DNA from 2 places in the Arthrobacter sp. D1-29 genome. Region 2 is predicted to be linked to the other one. Evidence: riboswitches for the same ligand, from Rfam matches in the RefSeq annotation. Region 2 holds a riboswitch; the other holds the start of a gene.
What was found. A riboswitch is a leader RNA that binds a small molecule or an ion and turns the genes downstream of it on or off. The one in region 2 is predicted to bind thiamine pyrophosphate.
Positions count from the first base shown of each region.

Region 1 (5,053 bases), 1.2 Mb from region 2:
CGGCTGTAGCTCCCAGGTTCTCGAGGCGCAGTGCCAGCACGGGGTCGTCGTTGGTGTACGCGAACACTTTAAACCCCCGGCTGACGAGCTGCTCCGTGGCGTCCACCAGTTCAACGGCATCAGGGAGGAGGGTCTGTTCGTCGGCAATGACTTCCAGCTTGACCCAGTCCGTCTCCAGGGCCTCGCGGGCCAGTTCGGCGGTCATGACTGCATCGCGCGCAGTGAAGCAGCCAGCCGTGTTGGGCAGGACACGGATGCCGTGGTCCACCAGCAGCTGGAACAGCGATCCCGACTCGGCAGGTGAATAGCGGCGCATCGCGACGGTAGTCAGCTCGGTCCCGGACGCCAGCAGGGCGGCGCCAAGCCCGTCCAGGCTGGGCGCGCCGCCGGTTCCCATGATGAGGCGGGATCCCAGCGCGACGCCGTCGATGATCAGTCTGTCCGCCTGCCCTGGCTCGTTTAGCGTGCTGATGCTGCTGGTTTCGGTCATGGTGTCAGCCTCCCTGGACTGCTGTGACCAGTTCCACGTCGTCACCGTCGGCGAGCGCCGTGACGTACCACTGGCTTCGGGGTACTACTTCGGAATTGTGTGCCACGGCCACGCCGAGCTTCTTGCCGTCAGTCGCCTGGCCGTCAGCTGCCAGCGGCCGGCCGGTGATTTGGCTGACAAGGGTGGTTATGGATGCGCCGTCGGACACGGCGTGATGCAAACCATTGAGGGTGATGTTCATACTGATTCCTTTTCTGGGTCGATGGCAGCTTCTGGGCCGATCGCGGCATCCGCATGAACAGGCGCGGCAACGGAAACGAGCGCGGAAAACCTGGCCGGGCTGAAGGGCAGCCAGCGCGGATCCGGCGTGCCGTCCATCAGGTTCCGGCAGATCACGGCAGCGGCGGGGGCGAGGAGTACGCCGTGACGGAAGAAGCCGGTGGCGATGATCAGCCCGGCAACGTGTTCTGCGCTTCCCGGAACGTTGACCCGGCCCAGCAGCGGAGCATTGTCCGGTGTCGCCGGGCGCGCCCTCGCTGTTATTTCCACAAGCTCCAGCTCTGCCACCGCCGGGACCAGGACCTGGGCATCACGCAGCAGCTGGTACACGCCGCCGGCGGACACAGCGCCATCCCCGGCATCGGACAGGGAATCCTCGCGCTGGGTTGCCCCGATCACCACTGTTCCATCCTGGCGCGGGACGATGTACACGGGCACTCCCCGTACCAGTCCGCGGATGGTGGATGTAACCAGCGGCCGGACATGCGGGGGGACGGCAAGCCTGAGGATGTCTCCGTACACCGGCCGAAGAGGCAGGCGCAGGCCGTGCGGCAGGCCAGACAGGGACGCTGCCTGCAGCCCGTTCGCCACCACGGTTTCGCCGGCCAGCACCTTGCCGCCGTCTGTCAGCAGCACGCCGCTGACCTTGCCGTCCTCCCAGAGGAGCGATGTGGCCCTTTGGGCGACGGCGAACCCTTCGCCGGCACCTTCGACGGCGGTTCCGGAACCTGGCTGGTGTTTAGCCAGGGCAAGCCGCAGGCACGCCAGGAGCTTCCGCGGATCGACCTGGTGGTCGGCGGGGATGTCCAGTGCGCAGGAGATGGCCGGACTAAGGAAGGCCTCCCGGGTCCGCGCCTCCCGGATGGTGAGCGGTTCCACCTGCAGTCCGCTGGCCTGCTGGACCGTCCGGAGGTCCATCAGGGCCCGGCGGTCCGCCGCATCCGCCCCGACGGCGATGGTCGGCGTCGGCAGGTAGCCCGGATCCAGTGCCGCCAGCCGGGCGAGGTCGGCCGCAAAGGCGGGCCACAGAGCTGACGACTCAAGCATCAGCTCCAGGAGGTCCTCCTCCTGGTAGTGCAGTTCGCTTACAGGCGCCAGCATGCCTGCGGCCGCCCAGCTGGCCCCCGCACCGGGGGCATCGTCGATGACCACCACGGACCGGCCGGAGCGCCTCGCTTCCCACGCGATGCCGTGGCCTATGACTCCGCCACCGATCACTGCAACATCTGCACGCAAAACAGCCGCGGCTGCAGTCGGGGCGGGGCCCCGCGCATTCCGGGATGGGGGGATCATGGTTTCCTTCCCTACGCCGGTATTAGCCGGATCAGGTCAAGCGGTCGGCTCTGACGCCCTCTCAGCCCGGCGCTTTATGACAGCTGCCGCGGGCTCCCGCAGTACCAGGCCAGTTTAGAGGAACTACGCTGGTTTCCATGAATACCGCCCTTTCCAACAGCACGGCCTCCAACAGCAGCCCCATCTCCACCGCACCAGACACCGCACCCGCCGCAGACATCACCGGCAGCTTCAGCAGCGCGCGGCTGTACCTGTGCACGGACGCACGCCGGGAGAAGGGCGATTTCGGCGACTTTGTGGATGCGGCCTTTTCCGGCGGCGTGGACATCATCCAGCTTCGCGACAAGTCCATCGAGGCGGCGGAGGAACTGGAACTCCTGGAAGTACTGAAAGCGGCGGCCCGGCGCCACGGCCGGCTGTGGGCAGTCAACGACCGTGCCGACGTCGCCCTGCTCTCCGAAGCCCCCGTTTTCCATGTCGGCCAGAAGGACCTCCCGCTGGCATCCGCACGCCTGCTCCTCGGGGACCGGGTCATAGGCCTGTCCACCCACAGCACCGGGCAGATCGACGCCGCCATCAGCGCTGGGACCGCCGCGAACAAGGCAGTCCCGCGGGCAGGCACCGAAGGCGCCCTTGCGGCCGGGCTTGATTATTTCTGCGTTGGACCCGTCTGGGCCACTCCCACCAAACCCGGCAGGGCCGCCGTCGGCCTGGACCTTGTGTCCTATGCAGCGCGCGCCGTCAGCGAAGCAGGCTCGGTCCCCGGCGCCCAGGCAGTCCCGTGGTTCGCCATCGGCGGCATTGACCTGGGCAACATTGAGCAGGTAGTCGAAGCTGGCGCCAGCAGGGTGGTGGTGGTCCGGGCCATCACCGAGGCCCCGGACCCCGCTGAGGCTGCGGCCGCCATGATTCAGGCATTGCAGGCCGGGGCGTCCTGAGCCCTGCTTCAACCCTGCCGGCTTGGCTGGCGGAGCGTCAGCGCCATGCCCGCCGGCTGGCTACTCCTCCACAACGATGCGGGCGCGTTGAGGGCCCGCTGCGTGCACTCCAGGCCAAAATCGGGCTAACCTGAATTTCGTGTCACATCATCGCCTGGCTCCCAACGTCCACGAGCTGACAAACGCCCTCGCGGAGGCCCTGAGCGCGCTGCGGACCGAGCTGGAATTGCCTGGGCCCTACCCCGAGGAAGCTGTGCGGGACGCGGAGGCGGCAGTGGCGGCACTGGAGCTGCCGGCAGTTGACCTGACCGACGTTGAGTTCCTGACCGTTGACCCGGAGTCGTCCACGGACCTTGACCAGGCACTGTTCATCGAGCGCGCCGGCGATGGCTACCGGGTCCTGTATGCGATTGCCGATGTCCCTGCCTTTGTGATCCCGGGCGGACCCCTGGATGCCGAAACCCGCCGTCGGGGGCAAACGTTCTACGCCCCGGACGGCCGGATTCCGCTGCACCCGGAGATCATCAGCGAACAGGCCGGCAGCCTCCTCGCGGGCCAACTGTGTGCGGCCTTCGTGTGGGACTTCGAGCTCGATGACGCGGCTAACGTGGTTTCGGTGGGTTTGCGCCGGGCCCGGATGCGCAGCCGCGCCAAGCTCAGCTACAAAGGCGCCCAGGCGGAGATCGACGCCGGAACGGCCTCCCCCGTCCTGCGGCTCCTCAAGGAAGTGGGTCTCAAGCGGGTTGAGTTGGAGCGCATGCGCGGCGGAGCGAGCCTGAACATGCCGGAGCAGGAAATCGTGCAGTTGCCCGACGGCGGCTACCGGATTGCCGCTGCGCCGCAGCTTCCCGTGGAGGATTGGAACGCCCAGATTTCCCTCATGACAGGAATGGCCGCCGCCGCTCTGATGCTCGAAGGGAAGGTGGGCATCCTGCGCACCATGGCGGCCCCGGATGAGCGCTCCCTGAACCATTTCAAACTCCAGACGGAAGCGTTGGGAAGGCCCTGGGATGGAGAAATCACCTACGGCGAATTCCTCCGCACCCTGGACCCTATGGAGCCGCGACAGCTTGCAATCCTGCATTCTGCGGGCATGCTCTTCCGCGGCGCCAGCTATACGGCGTTCGACGGCAACGTTCCGGAAGACGCCATCCAGGCCGCCATCGGAGCGGCGTATGCCCACACCACCGCTCCGCTGCGGCGGCTGATCGACCGCTTTGTCCTGGTGATCTGCGAAGCCCTGAGCAACGGAAGGCCTGTGCCGGACTGGGCACGGGAGGCACTGCCGTCCCTGCCGGTCATCATGGCGGGGTCCGACCAGTTGGCTTCGCGGATGGAGCGCATGGCGTTGGACACGGTGGAGGCCGCCCTGCTGGTCAACCACGTCGGCCAGGAATTCGATGCCATTGTGATCTCCGGATCCAAGCCCCGCAACGGCAACGACCGCAACGGCAACGACTCCGCCGGCAACGGTAACGGCCGCAACGGCAACGGAAAGAACGGGAACGGCGCCTCCGGGATCATCCAGATCGCAGAACCCGCTGTGACGGCCCGGTGCGGCGGCGACCTCGAATCGGGCACAAAAGTCAGGGTCCGGCTGATCTCCTCGGACATTGCCAGCAGGGAAGTCCACTTCGAACTGGTGGGGTAAAACTATTACCGCCAAGCCTCCCAGCATCCCCGCTTTGTGCGTGGTGTGAACGCCACGATGGGTGCCAAGGCCAGCATTCGAGTTCCGTACGGCTAGACTGAAGAAGTAGATATGGATGCCCGGTCGTTGATTTCGTTTGATTTTGAATTCAACAAGCCCGCCCCTACGCGATCTTGAGATACACCCGTTGGTCACCAGTGCCAGCATTTAGATAGCCCGCGATCGGCTTCCACTGGATTTGCTTGCGCGCTGAGCGTGCTCCGGATCGGCCTTGTTGGCCGGCCCGTTGAGCAGTCGGCGCCAACGCCCAAATGAATAAGGAAACTCCCCCGTGAGTGAATTGCATACCCACCAGCTTCTGATCGACGATTCCGGCCTTGAGATCCTTGAGCCGGAAGAAAC
Region 1 covers NZ_CP096383.1:3,600,762-3,605,814, forward strand. The annotation lists gene M1E17_RS16170 (thiazole synthase) at 1-490, opposite strand, end outside; gene thiS (sulfur carrier protein ThiS) at 495-731, opposite strand; gene thiO (glycine oxidase ThiO) at 728-2,062, opposite strand; TPP riboswitch at 2,054-2,172, opposite strand; gene thiE (thiamine phosphate synthase) at 2,200-3,000, shown strand; gene M1E17_RS16190 (RNB domain-containing ribonuclease) at 3,140-4,651, shown strand; gene M1E17_RS16195 (DEAD/DEAH box helicase) at 4,983-5,053, shown strand, end outside.
Region 1: another riboswitch for thiamine pyrophosphate. It lies ahead of thiO (glycine oxidase ThiO); the one in region 2 lies ahead of M1E17_RS21805 (ECF transporter S component).

Region 2 (5,053 bases):
GCGGAAGCCCTGAACCTTTTCAGCAGCGCCCAGGAACAGTTTGCCGCGGACTACGACCTGATGGCTGAAGCCGTTTCGGCCACTGGGATCCCCGTTGCCTTGTGCACGATCTACGACACTCCTGCCTCCACTGCGCAGCACCGGATCATCAAGACCGCCCTGGCGTTTTTCAACGACTGCATCAGCCGCGCGGCATTCTCGCGGGGCATGTCCCTGATAGACCTTCGCCTGATCTGCAACGAGGATGGCGACTACGCGAACCCTATCGAACCCTCCTCCCAGGGAGGGGCCAAGATCGCCCGGGCGGTTGCCGCCGTCGCGGGTCTTCAGGGTTACTCCGTTGAATCCAGGGTCATTGCCCGCTGACAAGCTGGTCTGCCGGCTGCCGCTGGTCATCGGGCTCCCAGCGGAGCAGGTCTCCGGGCTGGCAGGAGAGAACCTCGCACAGTGCCTCCAGAGTTGTAAAGCGCACTGCCTTGGCCCGGCCGTTCTTGAGCACCGCTAAGTTGGCGGGCGTGATCCCAACCCGTTCCGCCAGCACACCAACGGACATTTTGCGTTTAGCGAGCATCACATCAATATCCACGATGATGGGCATCAGATGACCTCGTCCAGCTCTGTCCGCAGGTGCTGTGCCTCCACGTCCCGGGCCACCGCCTGGGCGAGCAGAGTGCGGAGCACCAGGACGATGAGGGCCGCGCCCGCAATCAGCAGGGAGGCCCCGCAGATCAGCAGAACGATGCCCGGCGCCGCGTCCCCCGGGGCGAGAAGGACGGCAATCCCGAACACCAGGACGGATGCCGCCGCGACGGCTCCAAAAATGATGTCGACGTAGCGGAAAGCACCATGGGAGAACACTGTCCCCCGCCGCACCATGGTCAGCAGGCGCCACACGCAAACAAGGGTGACCTGGACGGTCATGATGCCCAGCACCACAATGGCGAGGAGTGGAATCCGAACGCCGACCAAATCCGCTCCGGCCTCCTCCAGGTCAACGGCCAGCAGCGGCACCATCCTTACCTGCACGAACAGCGAGCCGGCGAGCGCCACGGCGAGGACAATGCGCAGCACGAGGATGGTCAGTTTTCCCATCGGGATCTCCTTCAATATCGAGTAACAATGAAAGTCTATCGATATTCGGTAGATCACGCACCCTTTTGTAATCACGCTTTCGCTATTCGCGACCGAGAGCTGCGCCTACTTCCGGCCTAACGCTTCCAGCGCCCTGAACAAGGCCGGAGGCCGGGTTTCCAGAAGCTCAACGGGGCGGGCCCCTGCGAGGGCGGGCGAAGGGGAGACCATCCATAGGGTGAAGTGATTGTGGGGAATCTTCAAGGCCATGGCTCGCTGAAAAAGGTCCAGGACAGTGGGGTGGACAAGGCCGCCGGCGAGGAACTGGAATCCCGGGCAGTAAGTGCCCTCCCCAATGAAAACGCGGACCAGCTGCTGCATCACGGGTTCGGGATCCTCCATGAGCTCAGAGAGCCTGCGCTGGACCTGGTCCAGGGAAGGCAGGGTGAATTCCGTTCTGATCGCGGCCCACGTCTGGTCGCTAATTGGCGGCCAGCCGGATCTCACCGGGGCCTAACAGCTCTCGGCTATGGACTCCAGGAACCACTGCCTGGAAAGGTGTTCGCGGCGCAGGGTGAAAATGCGGACGGCAGAGCTTGATCCGAGACACACTTGGGCACGCCAGTACTCGACCTTTTCGGGGCTATCGCTGCCACCAAACCACTGCGTGGGCGTGCCTGCCACCGGCCAGACATCGCCTTGGTACCGCACGGCCAGGGGCTTGCCTGCAAGGTTGAACCTGACATCAACGGCGATGTCCACGGCTGTTTCATCAGCTGTAACTGTCACGGCTTATGCACTCTCCCAATTCCCGTTTGCTCAGGATCCCATAGAGGAATCCTAGAACATATATTCGTATTACGTTCCAATGCGTCCTGCCCGTGGCCTGCGGTTTTACGTCGTTGACAGGTGTTCGCGATCCTATGGAGAGTATGGAGGAGGGGTCTGACAAAGGCCGCCTCGATCCTGGGGGCGCGGCTTGATGCCACGCCCTTCAGGACGCAGCCCCGTATGTGCCTGCCGCCAGGCTGTTGGCACGGACACTGAAGGGGGATTCATGCGTCGCCGTATGACGTTCGTTGTTGGTGCTGCCATCTTCGTTGGAGTGGCGCCGGCATGAATGATATTAGGAATCCGGAAGTGCCCCGAAGCTACCTCGCCTGCATCGACGCCAGGATTTCCCGCAGCGCCTCGACCACCAGGTCGTGGTCCTGCTGCTGGGGCAACCCGGACACTGTGACCGTGGCTACCGCGCCCACACCCGCCACGTACAGCGGGAAGGAGCCGCCGTGCGGGGCGTACCGGGACTCGTCGAACCAGCCCTCGTCCTCCACCCGGCCGCCGCCCCGCCGTCCGCGGAGCCCCACCAGCAGGGACGGCATCTCATAGCGGGCGGCCGTGCGCTGCTTCGCCCGGATCCAATGTTCGTTATCAGGTGTGGCCCCGTCCAGGGCCACGTGGAAAAGGACCTGCTCACCCTTGGTGATATCGATGGCAATGGGCAACCGACGGCCTTTGCCCAGTTCCACCAGGAGCAGTCCGAGGTTGAGGGCATCGTCCTTGGTGAAATGCGGGAACTGCAGCTCGCTGATCTCTGCCTCGATCCGGGCAATCAAGGCTTCAAGCGACCCTTCCGGCTGGCTCACGGCAGAGTCCGGATCAAACGTCGTCACAGGGGAGGGTTCGGCAGTCATGGCCCACAATCTACCCCTCTCGCGGTGTAAACTGGACCACGCCCACAAGGGCAGATTTATTTACGACAGGGGAGCGCCGCCGTCGGGCATCACTGGCTTTGCCAGGGAACCGCAGGTGGGCGCTGAGAGTGCGGACAGCCGCAGACCCTCGAACCTGATCCGGTTAGTACCGGCGCAAGGGAGTCGAGTTCTCGAAGTGTCCGGCAGGGCGGCCGATGCCGCGCGCCGGGGTGCACTTTCCCCTCCTGTTCCTCAGGAGGACCATTATGACAACTGCAACAATCAAGAAGACCGGCAACTCCTGGCGTGTGGTGGACATCGTGGTGGCCGCCCTCATCGCCATCGCCGGCGGCGTGATCTTCTGGGCCTGGTCCCAGGGCGCCGGAATCGTCTCCGCCCCCATGAACGCCGTCTACCCGCCGCTGACCGGCCTGATCGCCGGCGGCTGGATGATCCCGGCGGTACTGGGCATGCTGATAATCCGCAAGCCGGGCGCTGCCATCTTCTGCGAAACCGTGGCCGCCACGGGCGAGCTCATCATGGGATCGCAGTACGGCGCCACCGTGCTGATCTCCGGACTCCTGCAGGGCCTGGGCGCCGAACTGGTGTTCTTCCTGCTGGTCTACGGCAATTTCAAGTTCAAGTCGTTCCTGCACCAGAAGTTCAACCTCATCGCTGCGCTGCTGGCCGGTGCCGCTGCCGGGCTCTTCTGCGGCCTCAACGACTCCTTTATGCCGTGGGGCTGGAACATCGCCTATGAGGCCGGTGACAAGCTGGCCTACATCCTGTTCTGCACTCTCTCCGGTGCCATCATCGCCGGCGCCCTGTCCTGGATCGCCACCCGCGGCCTGGCCAAGACCGGCGTCCTCAGCTCCTTCGCTTCCCGCAAGGCCGCTTCGGAGCGCGTCTTCAACTGATGACACCTCCCGACGCCGGCGCTTCTGCTGCGCGGCCCGCTTCAGTTTCCGCCCGGGGCTGGGGCTGGCGGCATGCCGGCCGCTCCACACCCGCCGTCCGGGGACTCGATCTGGAGATCGGCCCGGGCGAGCGGGTGCTGCTCCTGGGCCCCTCAGGAGCGGGGAAATCCACACTCCTGCACGCCCTTGCCGGTGTGCTGGGGGATGAAGAGGACGACGCCGACGAAACCGGTTCGCTGCTCATTGACGGTTCGGCTCCGCGGGAGCGGCGAGGCCGGGCCGGGCTTATGCAGCAGGATCCGGAAACGCAGGTGGTGCTCTCGCGGCTTGGTGACGACGTCGCCTTTGGTGCCGAGAACCTGGCAGTGCCCCGGGAAGAGATCTGGCGGCGGGTCAATGAAGCACTTGAGGACGTGGGGCTCCGCAGCGCCGGCTCCAGGCAGAATTCAGGCGGACAGGGTTCTGCCGGACAGAGTGCTGCCGGACAGGCTGCCGCCGGACAGGGTGCCGGCGGGCTGCCGCTGGACCACCCGACGTCGGCCCTGTCCGGCGGGCAGAAGCAGCGCCTCGCGCTGGCCGGCATTCTGGCCATGCGGCCAGGGCTGATCCTGCTGGATGAACCGACGGCTAACCTGGATCCTAACGGGGTGCTGGAGGTCCGCGACGCCGTGGGCCGCTGCCTGGATAAGACCGGCGCCACACTGGTGGTGGTGGAGCACCGCGTCTCCGTCTGGAAAGACCTGGTGGACAGGATTGTGGTGCTGCAGCCGGGCTCTGACTCGGCGTCTGCAGTCCTGCTTGACGGCCCTCCGGACCAGGTGCTTGCAGATGCCCGGGACATGCTGGCCGGCGCCGGCGTCTGGGTGCCGGGCTACGTCCCTGCCACCCGGGCCCGCAGTTCGCCGGGTTCGGGCGGACTTCTGCTGGCCGCCGAGGAACTGGCAGTGTCCCGCGAACGGCCCCGCCGCCGCGGCTTCACGACCATTGCGCCTGTGCCGGTGCAGGAGGGGATTTCCGCGCAGGTCCGCGAGGGGCGCGCGCTGACGGTGACCGGCCCCAACGGCTCCGGGAAATCCACCTTCGCGCTCACACTCGCGGGGCTGTTGGCGCCGGTCCGCGGAAAAGTTTCGGCAACCGTGGACCTGAGCCGCGGCGCGGGTATCGATCCTTTCCGATGGAAGGCCAACCAGCTGATTTCCCGGGTGGGCACCGTGTTCCAGGAGCCCGAGCACCAGTTCGTCACCGGGCGCGTCCTTGACGAGTTGATGTTTGGTCCCCGCCATCTGGGACACGGCGAGGAGCGCGTCGACGACCTGATCCAACGGCTGCGCCTGACCCACCTCGTCGAGGCCAACCCTTACACCCTTTCCG
Region 2 covers NZ_CP096383.1:4,777,491-4,782,543, reverse strand. The annotation lists gene M1E17_RS21835 (GDSL-type esterase/lipase family protein) at 1-366, shown strand, start outside; gene M1E17_RS21830 (helix-turn-helix domain-containing protein) at 353-598, opposite strand; gene M1E17_RS21825 (DUF2975 domain-containing protein) at 598-1,092, opposite strand; gene M1E17_RS21820 (hypothetical protein) at 1,198-1,473, opposite strand; gene M1E17_RS21815 (hypothetical protein) at 1,585-1,860, opposite strand; gene M1E17_RS21810 (heme-degrading domain-containing protein) at 2,223-2,765, opposite strand; TPP riboswitch at 2,823-2,964, shown strand; gene M1E17_RS21805 (ECF transporter S component) at 3,032-3,682, shown strand; gene M1E17_RS21800 (ABC transporter ATP-binding protein) at 3,682-5,053, shown strand, end outside.